4 regions of the Agrobacterium sp. 16-172Ci genome follow, and region 3 is predicted to be linked to each of the others. Evidence: riboswitches for the same ligand, from Rfam matches in the RefSeq annotation. Region 3 holds a riboswitch; each other region holds the start of a gene.
The links. A riboswitch is a leader RNA that binds a small molecule or an ion and turns the genes downstream of it on or off. The one in region 3 is predicted to bind cobalamin.

Region 1 (4,704 bases), on a different contig from region 3:
ATACAAGCGCCGGCAATCGGCCCCGGGGGTGAAGATCACCAAGAAGAACTTTGGGCGTGACAGGCGTTATCCGATCACCAACCGGTTTCGGGATCGGTGATTGAAGGAAGACGCTGGTAGCGGATGTTTTGCCCGGCGTTGCCGCTCGTTTCTTCTCCCCGCCGGGGAGAAGGTGGCCCGAAGGGTCGGATGAGGGGGCAACGTTGCCGTAACTCACTACCCTTGCCCCCTCATCCCGCTACCGCGGACTTCTCCCCGGCGGGGAGAAGAAACAAGGGGCATGCGCTCGTTCCACAACATTAAACAAGCGGCGCGGAGAAAACCCCGCGCCGTTCACTTGTCTTAAATAGCCTGCCCCACATCGATGCGGTTGCCATCCGGGTCCTCAAACACAAAGGCGCGTAGGCCGTAATCCTTGTCCTGCAGGCCCTTGATGATGCGCAAGCCCTCACTCTTGCAAAGTGCGTGAAGCGCATCGACATCGCTCACCATCATATGCGCCACGTTGAAGGGCGCTGCCTTATGTGTGGGCTGCAATGTCAAGTGCAATTCGGCATTGCCCTGTTTGAGGATCATGAAGCCGACGGGAGTGCCGTTTTCGAAGGTTTTTGTGAAGCCCAGCACACCGACATAAAAGTCATGGGCTTTTTCGATATTTTTGACAGGAAGCATTGCGGCGATCCGGCCGAAGCGGATGCCGTGATCGGCGATGGTATTCATCGCGGAACCTCGGTTTTAGGAGAAACGGCAAGGGTCACGGACGGTGCCGGAGCGCTGGCGTTTTTTCCGGTTTGAATTTGCAGGACGGTGCCTGCCGCCCTAGGATCATAATCGAGGCGATGGTGGATGCAAACGGAATGTCTGCATTGCCGGGCGCTTTGAACGACACACGGACACGCCCGGGAGGCAGAATGCGCAGCTCCATCGAAATCTTCAACATCCGCACCCGGCAGATGCGGGTGGTGTGGCAGACGCCTGATCTCTTCGAAGCGCCGAACTGGTCGCCGGATGGAAAATATCTGCTGCTGAACAGCGAAGGTCTGCTTTACCGCCTGTCTCTTGCCGGTGATATCGCGCCGGAGAAGGTCGATACCGGCTTTGCCACGCTCTGCAACAATGATCACGGTATTTCGCCGGATGGATCGCTCTACGCCATTTCCGATAAGGTGGAATTTGGCAAGAGCGCCATCTATCTCATGGCCTCGACGGGCGGCGCGCCGCGGTTGATGACGAAAAATCTTCCCTCTTACTGGCATGGCTGGTCGCCGGATGGGAAAGGTTTTGCCTATTGCGGCATTCGCGATCAGGTCTTCGATATCTATTCGATGGATATAACAAGCGGCGTCGAGACGCGGCTGACCCATGGCGAGGGCCGCAATGACGGGCCGGATTATTCGCCTGACGGCGAGTGGATCTATTTCAATTCCAGCCGCACCGGGCGAATGCAGATCTGGCGCGTGCGGGTGGATGGCTCCGCCGTCGAGCGCATTACCGACAGTCCCTATGGCGACTGGTTTCCGCACCCGTCTCCCAAGGGAGACAAGGTGGTGTTCATTTCCTATGACGGCGACGTTTTCGACCATCCGCGCGATCTCGATGTGCGGGTGCGGCTGATGGATATGGATGGCGGCAATGTCGAGACGCTATTCGAACTTTTCGGCGGGCAGGGAACGATGAATTCGCCCAACTGGTCACCGGATGGGGATGAGTTCGCTTATGTCCGGTATTTTCCGGTGGAATGATGGGGGTGAGGCGGGCCACATTGCCGCACCACCGGCAGGATGCTTGCATTCGCAAACTTTTTTGCCCATAGCTTGCCTGTCAGGTGCCTGCCCTTGCGGCGGGAGAATCGGGAATCCGGTGAAAGACCGGAACGTGCCCAGCGCTGTGAGGCGGACGTTCTTTTTTAAAGCCACTGAAGCAATTCGGGAAGGCGAAAAGGGCGGATGAAGCCTAGTCAGAAGACCGGCCTGACGGGATAGACCGAACCGCGCGGACGGCGGCAGGTTGTTGTCGAGGCGGGGTGCGCATTTGCGCCCGGCCTTCGCATTGTTGGGGATAAACGATGCCAGCCGATTCGTCCGTAAACAATCCGCCCGGCGCCAGTTCGTTCGATCACGCGCTCTCGCCCGCCCGCCCGTTTTCCGGTGAGGAACGCGAGGCGATTTACCGCGCCATCGAGACCCGTCGTGATGTGCGCGACCAGTTCCTGCCGGACCCGCTGCCGGACGATCTGGTGGAGCGTCTTTTGAAGGCGGCCCATTCCGCGCCCTCGGTCGGTTTCATGCAGCCGTGGAATTTCACCCTCATCACCGATGGCGCGATCCGTCAGTCGGCCTTCGTGGCTTTCAGCCGCGCCAATGAGGAGGCGGCGGCGATGTTCACGGGCGAGCAGCAGGCGCTTTATCGCAGTCTCAAGCTTGAAGGCATCCGCAAGGCGCCGCTCAGCATCTGCGTCACCTGCGATCCGACGCGCGGCGGCAAGGTGGTGCTGGGCCGCACCCATAATCCGCGCACGGATGTCTATTCCACCGTCTGCGCCATCCAGAATCTCTGGCTCGCGGCACGCGCCGAAGGCATCGGTGTCGGCTGGGTCAGCATTTTCCACGATAGCGACATTCGCACCATTCTCGATATTCCCGGCCATATCGAAATCGTCGCGTGGCTTTGCCTCGGCCGTGTCGATGCGCTCTATAACGAGCCGGAACTGGCGGTGAAGGGCTGGCGGCAGCGCGTGCCGCTGGAGGAACTGGTGTTTCGTAACCGCTGGGGCGGGGTATAGAAGCGGAGACCTGTGAATAAGGCGGGACGTCGCCGCGTATTTCTTCTCCCCGTCGGGGAGAAGGTGGCCCGAAGGGTCGGATGAGGGGGCAACGCTAGCGGTATACGGAGAGCTCGCCCCCTCATCCCGCTGCCGCGGACTTCTCCCCCTTGGGGAGAAGAAGCAAGGGGCGCGCGCTCGCTCCGCGATGTATGTCACTGCTGCGGCTGTATACCCTTCAATGCCGGGTTCTTCAGGTCGATACGGCCTGTCTGGTCGGGCAGGAATTTAGGGCCTATGACGCGGACGCGGCTGTCGTTGGGGTCATAGTCGCGTTCGGGAACGGGCTGTTCCGGCGGCTTGGCGGCCTGTCGCTGTTCGGTGGGTTTCTCAGCCTTGTCACCTTGCAGTGATGGAATGGTGGTGATGCCGGAATAGGGTTTTTCGGGCTGCGGCCGGGCGGCCTCTTCCTGCTTTTGCATTTCCTTGTGATAGGCGGCCATGTTGCAGGCGCAGCCCGGCGCTTTTGCCGTGGCGTTCCTGTAGGCGAAGGCGGTTGGCAGGTCCCTGTAGGGCTTGCCTGTTTCCGCAGACACCATGTCGGCGGTTTCCTGATCCGTCATGGAATGGAAATAAAGCTCCGTCTCGGTGCCCGGACACATTTTCTCGCACTGCTCCGCCTGGGCGCGAAAATCAAGCGGCGAGGCATTGGACGCGATGGGGAAAAACGAGCCGTCGCAGGTGCGCACGCAGAGTGTGCGAAGCCCACCCTCGGCGGCAGCGTTGGGGTAGGGCGAAAGCCCCGCCTGTCCCGGCTCATCGTCGTTCTGCGGGCCATTCTGCCGAAAAGCGTCGGGATAACGCGTCACATCCGGAGGCGGAGGTAATTGTGTTTCCGTTTGTGGCATGGTGTTGCAGCCATTGGCATCGAGGGCGGCGAGAATGCGCTGCCGCCTGATGTCGCCGTCGTTGTCACGCGCGGCCGCCATGGCGTCGTCGCGGTCACGGATGATGGCGTCGCGCTCGCTTTCCGCTTCCGCCAGCGCATCGCCGATCTCGGCGCAGATACCGGCATTGGGATTGCCATAGACGATGACGCTGCCGGATGAGCAGCCGTAGCCGCGCAGGTCGTTCCTGATCTTGCGGATGACGATGTTCTGGCGGGCGAGCGCATTGGCATAACGCCGCACCTCGGCCGTATTGCCGACGACGCGGGGCGGTTCGCGCAATTGCGCATAAAGCGTATCGCAGACCTGATCCGCGAAGGCGGCGGCCGGGGCGAGGAAAACAAGGGGAAGCAGGAGGCCGATGATGCGGCTGCGGCGGGTCAATTGTTCGATCCGTTCGATGTCCCCGGCTGGTGGCAGGGGCGTTATACTTCACGACATCCGTGTTTCGGGAAGATAACATAAGCTGTTGCCGCAATGCGGCAACAGCCTGTTCAAAATTGCGTTAATGCGGCCTCTATCACACCGAAGGATGCGAGGCCTGCACCACGGCAAACGCCGCCATGTTGACCACGCCGCGCGAGGTGACGCTGGGCGACAGGATATGGGCGGGCAGGGCCGTGCCGAGCAGGATCGGGCCGACATGCAGGCCTTCCGTCAAGGTGCGGGTGACGCCGAGCGTGATGTTGGCGGCATCGAGGTTCGGGAAAACCAGAAGGTTCGCTTCGCCCGTCAGCACGCTGTTCGGCATGGCACGCTTGCGCAGCGCTTCCGAAAGGGCCGAACCGCCCTGCATTTCGCCATCCACTTCCAGTTCCGGTGCGGCTTCCTGCACGATCTTCAGGGCGCGGCGCATCTTGCGGGCGCTTTCGGAATCGCGCGAGCCGAAATTGGAATGGCTGGCGAGGGCGATCTTCGGCGTGATGCCGAAGCGGCGGATTTCCTTGGCCGCGAGAATGGCCATTTCCGCCACTTCCTCGGAGGTCGGGTCGTAAT
Region 2 (4,704 bases), on a different contig from region 3:
CAGAAAGGTAGCAGGCTGATGGCAAAAGAACCCATTCTCACAGCACGCAATCTCGTCAAGCGCTATGGTCGTGTGACCGCCCTCGACCATGCCGATTTCGATCTCTATCCGGGCGAAATCCTGGCGGTGATCGGCGATAACGGCGCTGGCAAATCTTCTCTCATCAAGGCGATTTCCGGTGCGGTGACACCCGATGAAGGGGAAATCCGGCTGGAAGGCCAGCCCGTGCAGTTCCGCTCGCCGATAGAGGCGCGCAAGGCTGGCATAGAGACGGTCTATCAGAACCTCGCGTTGTCGCCGGCGCTTTCCATAGCCGACAATATGTTTCTCGGCCGCGAAATCCGTAAACCCGGCATTCAGGGCAGCCTCTTCCGCGCCCTTGACCGCCCGGCCATGGAAAAATTCGCCCGGGAGAAACTGTCGGAACTCGGCCTGATGACGATCCAGAACATCAATCAGGCGGTGGAAACCCTCTCCGGGGGTCAGCGTCAGGGTGTGGCGGTGGCGCGTGCAGCCGCCTTCGGCTCCAAGGTCGTTATCCTCGACGAGCCGACGGCAGCACTCGGCGTGAAGGAAAGCCGGCGTGTTCTGGAGCTTATTCTGGACGTGCGTTCGCGCGGCCTGCCGATCGTCCTCATCTCGCACAACATGCCGCATGTCTTCGAGGTTGCGGATCGCATCCATATCCACCGGCTCGGCAAGCGCCTGTGCGTTATCAATCCGAAGGACTACTCCATGTCCGACGCCGTCGCCTTCATGACCGGCGCCAAGGAAGCGCCGAAGGAAACGCTTGCCGCATGACGCTGAAGCTTGAAACCATCGCCGAAGACGTTCTTCGGCGGGCAGAAGGTAGATCCCGTTTTATCGTCGCTATTGCCGGTCCCCCTGGGGCCGGCAAATCCACGCTGGCGGATGCCCTTTGTGATGCTTTGCTGGCACGGGGCGAAACGGCCGCCGTGCTGCCCATGGACGGCTTCCATATGGACAATGGCATCCTTGAAGGGCGCGGGCTGCTGCCGCGAAAGGGCGCACCCGAAACCTTCGACGTGCGCGGTTTCCTCGATATCGTCTCCGCCGTCCGCAGGGGCGGGCAGGAGGTGCTTGTTCCGGTTTTCGACCGTTCCCGTGAAATCGCCATAGCGTCCGCCCGGGCGATTGCGCCGGAAACACGCTTTATCCTTGCTGAAGGCAATTATCTGCTGCTGGACGAGGCGCCGTGGACAACTCTTTCCAAAAGCTTCGACCTCACCGTTTTTGTAGGGCCGTCCGTCGACGTGCTTGAGGAGAGGCTACGGAAAAGGTGGCAGGGCTATGGTCTCGACGAGGCTGCGATCCACGCCAAACTTTTCGAAAACGATCTTCCGAACGGAAAAAGGGTGATCGAAAACGCCCGTCCCGCCGATATTCATATCGACATCTGGGAATAGACTAACGCATTTTCTGTTTGAGCGTCGGCGCGCTCGTGCCGTTAAGCCTTTGTTGACCATGTGTTGAATCTTTTTGATCCACAGGGTGGGGCTTTTGTGTGTCTATTCATTGACGCGAAAATTTCCTCATATACTATATGTGGTGTTCGAGGTTCTTCCGATTCGCAAGGGTTGGGAGCTAAGACGGGAATTCGGTGCGTAACGCCATCATGGTGGAGCAAGGCCGAAACTGCCCCCGCAACTGTAAGCGGTGAGCATCGTTCCGATTTGGGTCACTGGAGCCGAAAGCTTCGGGAAGGCCGGAATAGATGTTGTGACCCGCAAGTCAGGAGACCTGCCTTGAGCGCAAACGTCCACGGGCGGGGTGTCCGGAGGAAGGTGTATGACGCAAATGATTTGCGTGCGCCCTTTTCTGCCCCCTCCAGAACAAGCTTCGGGGTGAAGTCATGCCAGTGCATTTGTTTGAGTTGCTGCGCTCGTCGGCGTAGAGAGCGATTTTACGCGGCTAGAGCCGCGCACGCCCACCTTAATGACAGATCCATCGCCGCCCGATTGCGATTGCAATCGGCAATGTTGAGCCGTGTCCGAAACCGGCTTCGAGAGAGGAAATTATGACCGTCACCGTTTACAGCAAGCCCGCCTGCGTCCAGTGCACTGCCACTTACCGCGCCCTCGACCGCATCGGTGTCTCCTATGAGATCATCGATATTTCCGAAGATGCGGATGCGCTCGATCATGTCCGTGGCCTCGGCTATATGCAGGTGCCCGTGGTCGTCGCCGGTGAGCGCCATTGGGCGGGTTTCCGGCCGGATATGATCGGCTCGATCAGCTGAGGTGGAGGGGCGATGGGCCTGATCGTCTATTATTCCAGCCGCTCTGAAAACACCCATCGTTTCCTTCTGAAACTGGGACGGCGTCTGTTTCGCCTGCCGCTCGGCGCGGAGGACGACGTACCGCATGTGTCGGAGCCCTATGTGCTGGTCACACCCACCTATGGGGGGGGGGGCACCAAAGGGGCCGTGCCGAAACCGGTCATCCGGTTCTTGAACGAGCCCTCCAACCGAAACCTCATTCGCGGCGTTATCGCGGCGGGAAACACGAATTTTGGCGCAGCTTTCGCATCCGCCGGAGATATCGTCTCGCGCAAATGCGCCGTGCCGTTTCTCTATCGCTTCGAGCTTCTTGGCACGGAGGAAGATGTCGCCAACGTCAAACATGGATTGGAACGATTTTGGACACGCTGACCTCAAGCGCCATGCGCAAGGACGCCAAACAGCCGGCAACAGCAACCCAGAAACCGCTCGATGCGGCTCTGGACTACCACGCGCTGAACGCGATGCTGAACCTTTACGATGAGAACGGAAAGATCCAGCTCGACAAGGATCGCCTTGCCGCCCGGCAATATTTCCTCCAGCACGTCAACCAGAACACCGTGTTTTTCCATAACCTTCGGGAAAAGCTAGATTATCTGGTGACGGAGGGATATTACGAGCAGGAGGTGCTGGACCAGTATTCCTTCAATTTCGTCCGCGACCTCTATGACGAGGCCTATGCCCGGAAATTCCGCTTTCCGACCTTTCTCGGCGCCTTCAAATATTACACCTCCTACACGCTGAAGACCTTCGACGGAAAACGTTATCTGGAGCGTTACGAGGATCGCGTCTGCATGGTGGCGCTGGCCCTTGCGCGCGGTGATGAGCAGCTTGCGCGCAATCTGGTCGATGAAATCATTTCAGGCCGCTTCCAGCCGGCAACGCCGACATTCCTCAACGCCGGCAAGAAGAGCCGCGGTGAGCTGGTTTCATGTTTTCTGCTGCGTGTGGAAGACAATATGGAAAGCATCGGCCGCTCCATCAATTCGGCCCTGCAGCTTTCCAAGCGCGGCGGCGGCGTGGCGCTGTCCTTGACCAATATTCGCGAATTCGGCGCGCCGATCAAACAGATCGAAAACCAGTCGTCCGGCGTTATTCCCGTCATGAAGCTGCTGGAAGACAGTTTTTCCTACGCCAACCAGCTTGGTGCGCGTCAGGGTGCCGGCGCGGTCTATCTGCATGCTCACCATCCGGATATCATGCGCTTCCTCGACACCAAGCGCGAAAATGCCGACGAGAAAATCCGCATCAAGACCCTGTCACTCGGCGTGGTGATCCCCGACATCACCTTCGAACTCGCCCGCAACAACGAGGATATGTATCTGTTTTCGCCCTATGATGTGGAGCGGGTCTATGGCGTGCCGTTGACCGAGATTTCGGTCACCGAAAAATACCAGGAAATGGTCGCCGATAGCCGCATCCGCAAGAAGAAGATCAAGGCGCGCGAATTCTTCCAGGTGATCGCCGAAATCCAGTTCGAGAGCGGTTACCCCTACATCATGTTTGAAGATACGGTGAACCGCGCCAATCCGGTTGCCGGCCGCATCAGCATGAGCAATCTCTGCTCGGAAATCCTGCAGGTCAGCGAGGCAAGCGAATTTAATGCCGATCTTTCCTATAGCCATATGGGCAAGGATATCTCCTGCAATCTCGGCTCGCTGAACATCGCCTCGGCGATGGATTCGGCCGATTTCGGCAAGACCATCGAGACCTCCATCCGTGCGCTGACGGCGGTGTCGGATATGAGCCATATTTCCTCCGTTCCTTCGGTGGAAAAGGGCAATGATGCCAGCCACGCCATCGGGCTAGGCCAGATGAACCTGCACGGCTATCTGGCGCGCGAACGCATCTTCTACGGCTCCGAAGAAGGCGTCGATTTCACCAATATCTATTTCTACACCGTCACCTATCACGCCATCCGCGCCAGCAACCGGCTGGCGGTGGAAAGGGGCCAGAGCTTCAAGGGCTTTGAGAACTCCAAATATGCCTCGGGTGAATATTTCGACAAATATACCGACCGGGAATGGTTGCCTGCGACGGAAAAGGTCCGTGAGCTGTTCGAAAAAGCCGGTATCGCCATTCCGACGCAGGAGGACTGGAAGGCTTTGAAGCAGGACGTCATGGCGTCAGGTCTCTATAACCAGAACCTTCAGGCCGTACCGCCCACCGGTTCGATCTCCTATATCAACCACTCCACTTCCTCCATTCATCCGATCGTCTCGAAGATCGAAATCCGCAAAGAGGGCAAGATCGGCCGCGTTTATTACCCGGCTTCCTATCTCTCGAACGACAATCTCGAATATTATCAGGACGCCTATGAAATCGGCCCGGAAAAGATCATAGACACCTATGCAGCCGCGACCCAGCATGTCGATCAGGGCCTGTCGCTGACGCTGTTCTTCCGC
Region 3 (4,704 bases):
GGTCGATCCTCGGTTTTTCCGGCATGATTATGGGTGTCATGCAGGCGGAAATCCTGCCGCAGATCCTCGGCTTTGAACATTGGGCCACGTGGATCGTCACGCTTATGGTCGGCATTCTCGTCGGCGGCGCCATCGGCATGTTGCAGGGCTCCATCATCGCCTTCCTCAACGTGCCGTCTTTCATCGTCACGCTCGGCGGCCTGCTTGTCTGGCGCGGCGGCACCTGGTTCATCACCAGCGGCCGCACCGTGGCGCCGATGGATTCCACCTTCCGCCTGATGGGCGGCGGCACCAGCGGTTCGATCGGCGCGACATGGAGCTGGATCGCCGCTGTCATCGCCTGCGTCGCCATCATTGCGGCCATCCTGAACTCCCGCCATCAGCGCCGCCGTTTCGGCTTTCCGTTGCGGCCCGTCTGGGCGGAATATTTTCTGGCCGCGCTGGGCTGCCTTGTCGTCATCGGTTTCGTGGCGGTGGTCAACAGCTATCCATGGCCGGTCAACATCGCCCGCAACTATGCCGATGCCAATGGCATCGCCTGGCCTGAAGGCGGTCTGTTCATTTCGCATGGCATCGCCATTCCGGTGCTGATGGCGCTCGCCGTCGGTGCGGTCATGACTTTCATCGCCACACGGCTGCGTTTCGGCCGTTATGTCTTCGCCATCGGCGGCAATCCGGAAGCGGCCGAACTCGCCGGCATCAAGACCCGCTGGGTCACGGTGAAGATCTTCACGCTGATGGGTGTTCTGTGCGCCATCGCCGCCGCCATCTCCACCGCCCGCCTCAACGCGGCGACCAATGCCCAGGGCGAGCTGGACGAGCTTTACACCATCGCGGCGGCCGTCATCGGCGGCACTTCGCTTGCCGGCGGTGTCGGAACCATAGCGGGTGCGATGCTCGGCGCGCTCGTCATGCAGTCGCTGCAATCCGGCATGGTGCTGGTGGGCATCGATACGCCCTTCCAGCGCATCGTCGTCGGTGTGGTTCTGGTCGTCGCCGTCTGGCTCGACACCATCTACCGCGCCCGCGCCAAGTAAGAACCGAGGAGAACTCCTATGACGGACCAAGTCACGCCCCTCGTGGAAATGCGCAATATTTCCATTTCCTTCGGCGGTATCCATGCGGTGGAAAACGCCTCTGTCGATCTTTTCCCCGGTGAGGTGGTCGCCCTTCTCGGCCACAATGGCGCGGGCAAATCGACGCTGATCAAAATCCTCTCCGGCGCCTATCGGCGCGATGGCGGGGATATTCTCATCAATGGCGAGGATGCCGATATCCGCAATCCACGCGATGCCAAGAAATACGGCATCGAGACCATCTACCAGACACTGGCCGTGGCCGATAACGTCGATGCGGCCGCCAATCTTTATCTCGGCCGCGAGCTGAAGACGAAATGGGGCACACTTGACGATGTCGCCATGGAAGCCTCGGCCCGCGAGGTCATGGGGCGTCTCAACCCCAACTTCCGCCGGTTCAAGGAGCCGGTGAAGGCGTTGTCCGGCGGCCAGCGGCAATCCGTCGCCATCGCCCGCGCCATTCTGTTCGATGCCCGTATCCTCATCATGGACGAGCCGACGGCCGCACTCGGCCCGCAGGAAACGGCGCAGGTGGGCGATCTCGTCAAGGAGTTGAAACGGCAGGGCATCGGCATCTTCCTCATCAGCCACGATATTCACGATGTCTTCGATCTGGCCGACCGGGTCTTCGTGATGAAGAACGGCAAGGTGGTGGGCCATGCCCGCACGCAGGATGTCACCAAGGACGAGGTGCTTGGCATGATTATTCTGGGCAAGGTGCCGCCCGGTGCGGTGCCGGGGCCGGGTGCGGTCGCGCTCTGAGTTCAGTGAAATAAAGATATAAAGATTTCTTTATGTCTATTGACATCGTGGTGCCCGTGGTGAGAAATGCGGGTGTCATGGTTCTCCGGGCTCGTTTGTTCGATCCCGGAGCTAAGAGGGAATCCGGTGCGCCGACGATCGGCAAGACCGGAGCTGCCCCCGCAACTGTAAGCGGCGAGCCTTTGTCCAACACGTCACTGGGGTAAACCCCGGGAAGACGGACAAAGGCGACGACCCGTAAGCCAGGAGACCTGCCAGGACAAAATAACGTCCACGGGCGGGGTGTCCCGGTGGTTGCTGCAATGGTCCGGCACAGGCCGGGCCTGCACGCGTCCGCTTTACCCATGCCCCCACAACCAAATGGGGTATGAAAATGCCAGACAAGTCCATTCCAGTCGCATCTCTCGGTTTTCCGAGGATCGGACGCCATCGTGAACTGAAGTTCGCGCTTGAAGGCTTCTGGTCCGGCAAGATTTCCGAGACGGAACTGCTCGAAACCGCAGCTAGGCTGCGCGCCGAAAACTGGGCGCTTCAGCTTGAGAAGGGGATTGCCCATATCCCTTCCAACGATTTTTCCCTTTACGATCATGTCCTAGATACAGCCGTGATGGTGGGCGCCATTCCATCCCTCTATGGATCGGCGGGCGGAGATGTTTCCCTCTCCACCTATTTCGCCATGGCGCGCGGCAGCCAGAGCGAAGGGCATGCAGGCTGCGGCCATGGGCATGAAGGACATTCGCATCATGGTCAGGGCGTTCCGGCGCTGGAAATGACCAAATGGTTCGACACCAACTATCACTACATGGTACCGGAGGTTTCAGAGGATCAGCATTTCGTGCTCACCTCGCAAAAGCCGGTCGACCACTTCCTTGAGGCGAAGGCGCTCGGCGTCCATACGCGTCCGGTCATTCTCGGCCCGGTCACGTTCCTGAAACTCGCCAAGGCGCGCGAGGCAGCCTTCAAGCCGCTCGATCTGCTGGCGAGGCTGCTGCCCGTCTATGAAGAGCTGCTGCGTCGCCTGCGCGTGGCCGGTGCGGACTGGGTCCAGATCGACGAGCCGGTCGCCGTGCTTGATCTTTCCGAGGGGGAGCGTCACGCGCTGGCCGTGGCCTATCAGGCTTTGTCGAAGGCCGCGCCGGATCTGAAAGTCCTGCTCGCCACCTATTTCGGTGGGCTTGAGGACAATCTCGAAGCCGTCGCGTCGCTTCCGGTCGCGGGCCTTCATATCGATCTGGTGCGAGCACCCGATGCGCTGGAGGCGGCGTTAAAAGCGTTGCCGGAAAATCGCGTCCTGTCGCTGGGTGTCATAGACGGCCGCAACATCTGGCGCGCTGATCTCGCCGCAATCATTACCCGATTGGAACCCGCCATCGCGGCACGCGGTGCGGCGGCGTTTCAGATCGCGCCCTCCTGCTCGCTGCTGCATGTCCCGGTCGATCTCGAACTGGAAACCGGCCTCGATGCCGATCTCAAAAGCTGGCTTTCCTTCGCCACCCAGAAGCTCGGCGAACTTGCCACGCTTGGCAAGGCTCTCGGTAATGGCAAGGCTGCTGTCGCGACGGAACTGGCGGCTGCCTCCAAGGCCGTTGCCGGGCGTGCATCCTCACCGAAGGTAACGGACGCCGCCGTACAGAAGCGTATTGCGACGATTGGCGAGGCCGACAGGAAGCGGGCGAGCCCGTTTGCCGAGCGGCAGAAAGTGCAATCGCAGGCCATCGCGCTGCCGCTTTTCCCAACGACGACCATCGGCTCTTTCCCGCAGACGCCGGAGGTGCGCAAGGCCAGATCGGCACATTCCAAGGGCGCGCTGACCGATGCGCAATATGAAAAATTCCTGGAGAAGGAAACCGAAGCGACCATTCGCTGGCAGGAGGAAATCGGTCTCGACGTTCTCGTGCACGGCGAGTTCGAGCGCAATGACATGGTGCAATATTTTGGCGAACAGCTTTCCGGCTTCGCTTTCACCCAGCATGCATGGGTGCAGAGTTACGGTTCGCGTTATGTGCGCCCGCCCATCATTTTCGGCGACGTGTCGCGTCCGAAAACGATGACGGTTCGCTGGTGGGAATATTCGCAGTCGCTCACCGACAAACCCGTCAAGGGCATGCTGACCGGGCCGGTGACGATCCTCAACTGGTCCTTCGTGCGCGACGATATCGCCAGAAGCCTGACATGCCGCCAGATCGCGCTCGCCATCCGCGATGAGGTCAATGATCTCGAAGCAGCCGGCGCGCAGATGATCCAGATCGATGAGGCGGCTCTTCGAGAAGGACTGCCGCTTCGGCACCGGGACTGGCAGGATTATCTCGGCTGGGCGGTGGAATGCTTTCGCATTTGCTCCAGCGGCGTGGGTGACCGCACACAGGTTCACACGCATATGTGCTATTCCGAGTTCAACCAGATTATCGATGCCATTGCTGCCATGGACGCCGACGTGATCTCCATCGAGACCTCGCGTTCGAAGATGGAACTGCTGAATGCGTTTCGGACCTACAAATACCCGAACCAGATCGGTCCCGGCGTTTATGACATCCACTCGCCGCGCGTGCCGGCGGTTGGAGAAATGGTCGATCTTCTGGCGCTGGCGCGAGAGCGGCTTGACGACCGGCAGCTCTGGATCAATCCGGATTGCGGCTTGAAGACGCGTAAATGGGAAGAGGTGAGGCCCGCTCTGGTCAACATGGTCGCCGCCGCTGCCGAGCTTCGCCGCGCGGTGCTTTGATATGAATGGAGGCCCGGCGAGAACCGGGCCTCCATCATGGCTTACGCCTGAAAAATTTGGGGGAGGGCATATGAATGCCTCTCCGGGAGGATGGAGCCAGCCGGACAGGCAGAGAGACCGTTTCCGGGCTGCGACTGGAGATCG
Region 4 (4,704 bases), on a different contig from region 3:
ATAAGTGCCGAAGATGCGGCCGTCAGGCGACACAGCGCCGTCTTCATGCCCATCAATTTTTGAAAACGGCAGGCTGTCGGTTCCGCTCGTGGTTTCACCGACATGCATTTCATAGCCGGATAAATCAATTCCGTCGAAACTTCTCCCTGTAACGGAAACCAGCCTTTTGTTGCCCGTCAGAACAGTGTCGACATCCAGCAGGCCGAGCCCGTCGACTGTTGCCGGCGGTCCTTCGATGCCTTCGGGATCGGCAACGGTTTTTCCAAGCATCTGGTAGCCGCCGCAGAGGCCCAGAACATGGCCGCCGCGTCTCACATGCGCCTTGATATCAATGTCGAGCCCCGTATTTTTCAGCACGGCAAGATCGGCGATGGTGGCTTTCGAGCCGCAAAGCAGCACCAGCCGGCAGTCGGCGGGAATGGTTTCGCCCGGCCGCACGCGGATCAGTTCGACATCCGGTTCCATGTCCAGCGGATCGAGATCATCGAAATTGGAAATATGCGGCAGGATCGGTACGGCGATGCGGATCTTCGCGCCAGGTTTCCGTTCAGCCGGGCCGGAAAGCCCGAGAGCATCTTCAGCCGGCAGCTTCGCGGCATCGGAAAAATGCGGCAGGAGCCCGATAGAGGCCCAGCCGGTTTTTTCCGCAATTATTCGCATGCCGTCTGAAAACAGGGCCGGATCCCCGCGAAAGCGATTGACGATAAAACCTTCGATCATCGCCGCGTCTTCAGCTTCGAGTACGGCTTTCGTGCCGACAAGGCTGGCGATGACGCCGCCCCGGTCGATATCGCCGATCAGTATCACAGGCGCGTCCGCAGCTCTGGCAAAACCCATATTGGCGATGTCATTGGCACGCAGGTTGATTTCGGAAGCGCTGCCCGCGCCTTCCACCAGCACCAGATCGGCCTGTTGTTTCAGGCGGTTGAAGCTTTCGAGCACACGCGGCATCAGCCCGGCCTTCATGTGCTGATAATCGGCCGCTTTGGCATTGCCGGCGATCTTGCCCTGCACCACCACCTGGGCGCCGGTCTCGCTCTGTGGCTTCAGGAGCACCGGGTTCATATGCACGGAAAGCGGCACGCCCGCTGCGCGAGCCTGCAGCGCCTGCGCGCGGCCAATCTCGCCGCCATCGGCGGTCACCGCCGCATTGTTCGACATGTTCTGCGGTTTGAACGGCATGACGGACAGGCCGCGCCTGACGAAGGCGCGGGCAAGGCCGGCAACCATCAGCGATTTGCCGACATCCGAGCCGGTTCCCTGAAACATCAGCACGCGTGCAGCCATATCAGAATTCTATCCCTGCCTGCGCCTTTACGCCCGCCTTGAAGTGATGTTTCACGAGGGTCATTTCCGTCACCATATCGGCCGCGTCGATGAGCGGTTGCTTGGCATTGCGGCCGGTGACGATGACATGCAGATCGGGCCTGCGGCTGGAAAGCGTTTCGACCACGTCCTCCAGCGGCAGGTAATCGTAACGGAGTGCGATGTTCAGCTCATCGAGGATCAGCAGGCCGATGGTCTCGTCGGCCATCAGGATTTTGGCTTCTTCCCAGGCCTTTGCCGCCGCTGAGATGTCGCGTTTCAAATCCTGCGTGTCCCAGGTGAACCCCTCGCCCATGGTGCGCCACACGACCCTGTCGCCGAACAAAGTCAGCGCCTGCTGTTCTCCCGTCGACCATGCGCCCTTGATGAATTGAACGACGCCGACCCGCCGCCCGGTGCCGAGCATGCGCAGGGCAAGGCCGAATGCGGCGGTGGATTTGCCCTTGCCGGGACCGGTATTGATCATCAGCAGACCTTTTTCGATGGTCTTTTCCGCAACTTCGGCGTCCTGCACCGTCTTGCGGTTGACCATTTTCTGCCGGTGACGTTCGGCTTCGCTGTCGCTGATGTCGCGTGTCATCGCGTTTTCCTTTTCATCCAGCGGCGCGGGACCCGGTGCCCCCGCCATTCGGAGCGGCGACTATACCCAATTTGCCGCACCCGGCAATGTGCGGGCCACAGGGCCGCGGCATTGACCCCCACGCCCGTTCAGCCTAAGGGTAACGAACTGACGGTCTTTTCCCGGCAACGGGAAAAGCTAAGAGGGAACACGGTTCCAGCCCGACTACCGGGTCATTCCGTGGCTGCCCCCGCAACTGTAAGCGGTAAGCCCGCACCGTAAAGCCACTGGACACCTCAACGGGTTCGGGAAGGCGGTGTCAGGGTGTAAAGCCGCGAGCCAGGAGACCTGCCGTTTCAGGAAAAACGTCTGCCGGGCGGGGTGCTCCGGTCAGTCGGTTAGATCGAACATCCGGTTTGCGCCTGTCCGCATACCGTATTCGACATCCGCACCCCCGAGATTTTTTGCAAGGCGCGGGAAGCGATACGGTTTGGATATTTCAGCAACATCTTCATGTGCAGGCGGAAACACGCAGGACGAAACGGCGTCCGGCGTGACCGTCTTCGTTTGCAGAAGCTGTCGCGATGAAGCCGATCCCAATGCCGAACCGCGCCCCGGTTCGCGTTTCGCCGATGCCGTCCTCGCAAAAGCGGAGGAAACGGGCGTCACCGTTCGTTCCGTCAACTGCCTCGCCAATTGCAAGCGCGGGCTTAGTGCCGTGCTGCGCAGCGCCAATGGCTGGTCCTATGTCTTCGGCGGGCTGACGACCGGTGACGCGGAAGATTTGCTGACCGGCGCACGGCTGCTGGCTGCCGCCCCCGACGGCCTGATGCCCTGGCGCGGCCGCCCCGAACCCCTAAAGCGCGGCATGGTGGCGCGCATTCCCCCATTCGATTTTACCGAGGAGAGATCATGAGCACCCTTCTGGACCGCGTTCCCTGCACCATCGTCACCGGCTTTCTGGGGGCTGGCAAAACCACGCTGCTGCGCGGCCTTCTCGAAAAGCTGGACGGCAAGCGGCTGGCGATCATCGTCAACGAATTCGGCGATATCGGCATCGATGGCGAGATTCTCAAAGGTTGCGGTATTGAAAGCTGCCCGGAAGAAAACATCGTCGAACTGGCCAATGGCTGCATCTGCTGCACGGTGGCGGATGATTTCCAGCCCGCCATCGAACAGATTCTGAGCCGTCAGCCGAAGGTGGAGCATATCCTCATCGAAACCTCGGGCCTCGCCCTGCCGAAGCCGCTGGTGCTGGCCTTCCAGTGGCCGGCGATCAAGAGCCGGGTGACGGTGGACGCCGTCGTGGCCGTGGTGGATGGCGCCGCCCTTGCTGAAGGGCAGGTGGCGCACGACATGGAAGCACTCGCGGCCCAACGGGCCAATGACGAGGCGCTCGATCACGATGACCCGGTCGAAGAGGTTTTCGAGGATCAGGTCGCCTGCGCCGATCTTATCGTGCTGACCAAGGCCGATCTTCTTGACGATGCCGGCCTCAACAAGGCCAAGGCGCATGTTCTCGAACATCTGCCGAAGGCGGCAAAGATCGTCGTGGCTTCCAATGGCGCCATCGACCCCGCCGTGCTGATCGGTCTTGGCCTTGCGGTGGAAGAGGACATCGAAAACCGCCGTACCCACCATGACGGTGAACTCGACCACGAGCATGACGATTTCGACAGCTTCGTCATCGATCTGCCGGCCGTGACCGATCCGGACGCGCTGGCAGCCCGTATCGCCGAGACGGCTGCTGCGGAAAATGTCCTGCGCATCAAGGGCTTCATCGAGGTTTCCGCAAAGCCGATGCGGCTGCAGGTGCAGGCTGTCGGCAGTCGCGTCAACCATTATTACGACCGGCCCTGGGCCGCGGGTGAGGAACGCCGCAGCCGCCTCGTCGTCATCGGGGAAAAGGGCATCAACCGCGAAAAGATCGAACAGATGCTGGCCGCCTGACGATGCACATCCTCGCCACCACATCCTCGTCTCTGGACGACCTGATCGAGCCGGTTGATCTCAACCAGCCCCGGTCGGATGTGGTGGTGCTGTCTTTTTCGGCAAGCGATCTGGCCGGCTTGGAACAGGCCTGGCGGCGAACACAGGTTGCGCTCCCCTCCGTGTCAGCCGCCAACCTCTCCGAGCTTCGACATCCCATGTCGGTCGATCTCTGGATCGAAAAGACGGCAGAACATGCCAGGGTTATTCTTATCCGGATTCTCGGTGGTGCGGAACGCTGGCGTTACGGTGTCGATCAGCTTTCCATTCTTGCGCGCAGGCGCGGCATCAAGCTTCTGCTTTTGCCGGGTGAGTGCAGCGAAAGGGACGAGAAACTGGAAGCGGCCTCGACCGTCGATCGGCGGATTTTGGCCTCGGTCCTCTCCTTCTTCCGTGAGGGCGGGCAGGAGAATATGGATCGGCTTGCCCTTGGTCTCGCCGCTCTTGCAAGGGGCGAGGCATGGCCGGATATTGAAGCCGAACCGCTGCCGAAAGCCGGTTTTTACCGGCCTGGCACGGGCGTTGTGGATAGGACGGAAGCCTGCGCGGGTTTTCCTGCCGGTGCGCCCGTTCTGCCCATTCTTTTTTACCGTTCCATGCTTCTGGCGGCAGATGCTGCACCGGTGGATGCGCTTTTCGAGGCGCTCTCGCAGCGCGGTTTTGCACCCTTGCCGATTTTTGTCAGTGGTCTGAAGGATGGCGAGGCGATCCGTTTTCTCGAAACGGTTCTGCCCGATCTGAAGCCCGCCACCATCATTGCCGCCACCGCCTTCGCCAGCCAGACGGATGACAATGACACAACGCTGTTCGACCGTCTCGGCGTGCCGGTG

Region 1: another riboswitch for cobalamin. It lies ahead of bluB (5,6-dimethylbenzimidazole synthase); the one in region 3 lies ahead of metE (5-methyltetrahydropteroyltriglutamate--homocysteine S-methyltransferase).
Region 2: another riboswitch for cobalamin. It lies ahead of nrdH (glutaredoxin-like protein NrdH); the one in region 3 lies ahead of metE (5-methyltetrahydropteroyltriglutamate--homocysteine S-methyltransferase).
Region 4: another riboswitch for cobalamin. It lies ahead of ACQZ40_RS03440 (DUF1636 family protein); the one in region 3 lies ahead of metE (5-methyltetrahydropteroyltriglutamate--homocysteine S-methyltransferase).

The regions. Positions count from the first base shown of each region.
Region 1 is NZ_JBNWBW010000043.1:10,118-14,821, reverse strand. It holds gene ACQZ40_RS24870 (NAD+ synthase) at 1-100, shown strand, start outside; gene ACQZ40_RS24865 (glyoxalase superfamily protein) at 343-720, opposite strand; gene ACQZ40_RS24860 (TolB family protein) at 912-1,742, shown strand; cobalamin riboswitch at 1,807-1,988, shown strand; gene bluB (5,6-dimethylbenzimidazole synthase) at 2,066-2,782, shown strand; gene ACQZ40_RS24850 (DUF2865 domain-containing protein) at 2,977-4,092, opposite strand; gene ACQZ40_RS24845 (NADP-dependent malic enzyme) at 4,229-4,704, opposite strand, start outside.
Region 2 is NZ_JBNWBW010000038.1:22,415-27,118, reverse strand. It holds gene ACQZ40_RS24250 (ABC transporter permease) at 1-19, shown strand, start outside; gene ACQZ40_RS24245 (ATP-binding cassette domain-containing protein) at 19-801, shown strand; gene ACQZ40_RS24240 (nucleoside triphosphate hydrolase) at 798-1,427, shown strand; cobalamin riboswitch at 1,560-1,783, shown strand; gene nrdH (glutaredoxin-like protein NrdH) at 2,039-2,260, shown strand; gene nrdI (class Ib ribonucleoside-diphosphate reductase assembly flavoprotein NrdI) at 2,273-2,671, shown strand; gene nrdE (class 1b ribonucleoside-diphosphate reductase subunit alpha) at 2,659-4,704, shown strand, end outside.
Region 3 is NZ_JBNWBW010000020.1:29,105-33,808, forward strand. It holds gene ACQZ40_RS17540 (sugar ABC transporter permease) at 1-1,037, shown strand, start outside; gene ACQZ40_RS17545 (ATP-binding cassette domain-containing protein) at 1,056-1,838, shown strand; cobalamin riboswitch at 1,900-2,111, shown strand; gene metE (5-methyltetrahydropteroyltriglutamate--homocysteine S-methyltransferase) at 2,212-4,560, shown strand.
Region 4 is NZ_JBNWBW010000002.1:85,428-90,131, forward strand. It holds gene ACQZ40_RS03430 (cobyric acid synthase) at 1-1,287, opposite strand, end outside; gene cobO (cob(I)yrinic acid a,c-diamide adenosyltransferase) at 1,289-1,906, opposite strand; cobalamin riboswitch at 2,041-2,255, shown strand; gene ACQZ40_RS03440 (DUF1636 family protein) at 2,376-2,801, shown strand; gene cobW (cobalamin biosynthesis protein CobW) at 2,798-3,835, shown strand; gene cobN (cobaltochelatase subunit CobN) at 3,838-4,704, shown strand, end outside.